2 regions of the Rhizobium leguminosarum genome follow, and region 2 is predicted to be linked to the other one. Evidence: riboswitches for the same ligand, from Rfam matches in the RefSeq annotation. Region 2 holds a riboswitch; the other holds the start of a gene.
What was found. A riboswitch is a leader RNA that binds a small molecule or an ion and turns the genes downstream of it on or off. The one in region 2 is predicted to bind FMN.
Positions count from the first base shown of each region.

Region 1: it holds a riboswitch for FMN, as region 2 does, so the genes downstream of both, BA011_RS11570 (6,7-dimethyl-8-ribityllumazine synthase) here and ribB (3,4-dihydroxy-2-butanone-4-phosphate synthase) in region 2, are expected to answer to the same signal.

Region 1 covers NZ_CP016286.1:2,306,028-2,308,226, reverse strand. Annotated here, with positions in the region: gene BA011_RS11575 (VOC family protein) at 11-700, opposite strand; gene BA011_RS11570 (6,7-dimethyl-8-ribityllumazine synthase) at 960-1,394, opposite strand; FMN riboswitch at 1,473-1,615, opposite strand; gene BA011_RS11565 (SRPBCC family protein) at 1,860-2,199, shown strand, end outside.
Region 2 covers NZ_CP016286.1:1,800,473-1,802,671, forward strand. Annotated here, with positions in the region: gene BA011_RS09020 (glucose 1-dehydrogenase) at 1-636, shown strand, start outside; FMN riboswitch at 822-1,016, shown strand; gene ribB (3,4-dihydroxy-2-butanone-4-phosphate synthase) at 1,143-1,778, shown strand; gene BA011_RS09030 (IS1182 family transposase) at 1,957-2,199, opposite strand, start outside.

The DNA.
Region 1 (2,199 bases), 510 kb from region 2:
CGCCCTTGCCCTATAAGGGCAGCTGCTTACCGGCCTGTTCGCTGACCATGTATTCGGCGTACCAGTCCGGCCAGTTCTCGTCGTGTTTGCCGCCGTTCCGTTTCTCGTGTTCGCCGTGCGCGGTCGCCGCACGGCGCATGGCTGACGCGAGATCGGTTGAGTTGGTGAATGTCGTCCCGTCGGTATCGATGCGTCCCGGCAGGCGCGTGGTGACTTCCTGGAACAGCCAGCCGTTGCCGTCGGGATCCTTGAAGGAGGCAAAGGAGCGGTAGCTGCGGTGATCGGGATCGCGGCCGGCAATGCGGAGCCGCCCGAACAGATAGGGTTCGTCCTTGCCGGCATAAACGCCGGCCGCGTCGTGGAACACTTCGCTCACCTCGACGCCGCGGGCGATGAGATCGCGGCGGGCGGCCTCGATGTCGGAGACGATAAGATAGAGCCCCTGGGCTGAGCCGGGGGCTGCGGCGGTGACGTTCTTGCCGAAGATGATCGCGCAGCCGGAGCCGGGCGGCGTAAACTGGATCACCCGAAAGTCGGCATCATTGGCGAAGTCGGCGTCGAGCCGCCAGCCCAAGCCGTCGTAAAAACGTTTGGCGCGGTCGACGTCGGAAACGGGGATGACGACCACCTCGAGCTTGGTGTCGACGGGCTGTGTTCTCGGGGTCTCAATGGGGGATTCGCTGCGCAGTGCATTGCTCATCTTAAGCTCCTTGGGTTCTGGATGTCTTGAGAATTGCGGACACGTGACGGGCCAAGTTGACCACGGCGCGGTGGGGTCGTCGAATCAATTATTCTGTCTGATTTGGCCGGTATTGGCGGATTCCGCTGCGACACACGGCGCGTCGCTCTCGATTCGTGCGGTTGGTGCGGTCATGTCGATCCGATGAGGCGGCGGGGTCGGTTCCCCGCCACCTTCGTCTGTCGTCCTGCGGCTCGTCGAGCCGGGGTGCAGGAAGTCCCTACGCAGCGAGAGCGGCGCGGGTTTTGCCAATCGTCAGAGCCGCCTTTGCTGCCTCGCGCCCTTTCTCGACGAAATGTGCTCGGTAGATCTGTTTGTGGTGCACGGTTTCCTGATACTGATGCGGCGTCAGCGAAACCGACAGCACCGGCACACCGGTATCCATGCCGGCGCGCATCAGCCCATCGACGACGGCCTGGGCGACGAATTCGTGGCGGTAGATTCCGCCGTCGACGACGAAGGCGGCGGCAACGACAGCGGCATAGCGTCCGGTTGCCGCAAGATCGCGCGACAGCAGCGGCATCTCGAATGCGCCGGGAACATCGAACACATCGATCTGCTCGGGCGGAATAAGCTGATGGAAGCCATCTAGGGCGCGGTCGACGATATCGGCGTGCCAGCTGGCTTTGACGAAGGCATAGCGGGTGGGTGTCATGGTAATCTCCTTTGGCGAACAGACACATCACCCAAGGCGATCACGAACGTCCCCGACAGCCGCAAGGGCGGCAGGAACGCACGTTCTCTTTCATCCGGACTATGACCGTCGGCTCAGGCATCTCACCTGATCTGCTGACCCTTCCTGAGAAGGCGCTCGCGGGCTCGCAATCTAAATTGCATACCGCCGGTAGGGACTTGCACCCCGCCCTGAGAACGGCGCGAACAATAGGGGGAAGGTGACGGGCTGGCAATAGGCCGAAATGCTTCGCGACTAATGCTGGATCAGCGCTCCCGACGCGGCGATTTCGCTTGTTGGTCGATCGCGACGGGCAAGCCCTCTTGCGGAGGATGGGCTTGCGCCTACATGCTGTGCGTGAGGACATTCACGTCAGAATAGCGGCAAGACAGGCTGCGCCGTCTCCACCGGAGACGGGCAGGGCCATGGAAACCATGGGAGAGAGAGATGCAAGACCCCTTTGTCGTCCACCGCGAGGCGCATATCGCGGCGCCGCCGGCTGCGGTGTTCGCGTTGATGACCGACCCGGAAAAGATCCTGCGCTGGATGGGAACGGAAGCGCAGGTCGAGCCGCAGCCCGGCGGGCTCTATCTCGTCAACGTTACCGGCGCGCGCTTTGCGCGCGGCTCGTTTCGCGAGGTGGTGCCGGTTCATCGCCTTGCCTACAGCTTCGGCTGGGACGGCAGCGAGGTGGTGCCGCCGGGGTCGAGCCTAGTCGAGATCGACCTGATCGAGCAGGGGGGCGGAACGCTGCTGCGGCTCACCCATAGCGGTCTGCCGAGCGCCG
Region 2 (2,199 bases):
CGGGCCGAAGGCGGCAAGGCGATCTCCTTCATCGGCGACGTCACCGACAAGGCGAGCGTCACCGCCCTCTACGATGCCGCCGAGAAGGAATTCGGCTCGGTCGACGTCTCGATCCAGAATGCCGGCGTCATCACCATCGCCCGCGTCGAGGACCTGACCGAAAACGAATGGGACAAGGTCATGGCCGTCAACACCAAGGGCGTCTTCCTCTGCGCCCAGGAGGCGATATCAAGAATGCGCAAACACAAGCGCGGCGGCCGCATCATCAACACCGCCTCCGGCCAGGCCCGCGACGGCTTCATCTACACGCCGCATTATGCCGCCTCGAAAATGGGCGTCGTCGGCATCACCCAGAGCCTGGCCAAGGAAGTCGCGACCGAGAAGATCACCGTCAACGCCTTCTGCCCCGGCATCATCGAGACCGACATGTGGGCCTATAACGACCAGGCCTGGGGCAAGTTGCTCGGCAACTACGCCCCCGGCGAACTGATGAAGGAATGGGTCGAAGGCATCCCGATGAAACGGGCCGGCTCCGGCGAAGACGTCGCCGGCCTGGTCACCTTCCTCGCCAGCGATGACGCCGCCTATATCACCGGCCAGACGATCAATGTCGACGGCGGCCTGATCATGTCCTGATGCATGTCGCCCAAAAGTGCGCAGTGGTTTGGGGACAACGACACGAATCAAACCACCAACGAAACGCGGAAGGCCACGCCGTCGTCGCCTCCGTGTGAACAGTGTGTCCATCGGCGTTAGGGCAACCTTGCATTTTTGCCAGGTCGAGTGACCTTGCCATTTGCCTGTTTTTGATCCTATCTTTGAAATGTTCTCAGGGCGGGGTGTAACTCCCCACCGGCGGTATCAGGAGCAATCCTGGAGCCCGCGAGCGCTTCCGGCACTACAGCGCCGCGTGTCTTTCAGACGCGCAAAGGACGCTGTAGCACTATTGCTGGAAGGTCAGCAGATCCGGTGAGATGCCGGAGCCGACGGTATAGTCCGGATGGAAGAGGACAACACGGGCAGTCGCACTCCATCCCGGAGTCGGCTGACGTTTGTTCGCCCAAGGGAAGAAGGCTCGCTCACGGATTGAGCCGAGCAGACCATGTCAGCCCGCTGACATAACCCTTGAAAGGCCAGACAGCATGACTATCGCAAGAATTGAAGATGCCATATCAGCCATTGCCAGCGGCAAGATGGTCGTCGTCGTCGATGATCAGAACCGGGAAAACGAAGGCGATATCGTGGTCGCCGCCGATGCCGTCACCCCGGAAACGATCGCCTTCATGATGACCCACGCCCGCGGCCTCGTCTGCATCGCCATGGAAGGCGAGCGCCTCGATGCACTCGACATTCCGCTGATGGTGCCCAACAACACGGAATCGCACAAAACCGCCTTCACGGTTTCGGTCGATTATCTCAAGGGCACATCAACAGGCATCTCGGCTGCCGACCGCGCCGCCACCGTCCGCGCCCTAGTCGACGATCGCGCAAAGCCAGCCGAATTCGCCCGCCCCGGCCATATCTTCCCGTTGCGCGCCAACCCCCGCGGCGTGCTCGGCCGCCCCGGCCACACCGAAGCCGCCGTCGATCTCGCCCGCCTCGCCGGAAGGATCCCCGCCGGCGTCATCTGCGAAGTCGCCAATGACGACGGAACCATGTCCCGCCTGCCCGAACTCACGCTCTTCGCCGAACGCCACAACCTCCCCCTCGTCACTATCGAGGATCTGGTCGCCTATCTCGACCGCCAAGCAGAAAGAGACATACGCGAAGTCGCTTAATCTGCGCAAAGCCGCCAGCCCCCTCCTTCGAGGCCCCTGCGGGGCACCTCAGAGCTTGTGAAGCTTTTGAATCTGGTGCGTTTCTGGCCGGTCTTGGTTGGCCGATGCAATCGAGCGTCAGACGATTGCGAGGTGCGTTCGGATGGTCGCTTGTTGGCGTCTGGGTGATTGGGCTGGTTTAGCCGTTGGCAAGCCGATGGCCTTGCAAGATATTGTTGGTGAGTGCGTAGCAGAGCACGACGGCACGGACCTTTTCGATGCCGCGCACCGGCAATTGTCGCAGGTTCCAGTTGCGCCAGCGGGCATGGATGCATTCGCAGATCGAGCGGGGTTTGTACTGAGCCTTGCCCATCTCGCTTGCCATGCGAGCCCGCCAGGCTGGCACACCCGGACCGTCGCCGTGCCGCGGCAAGAAGGGATC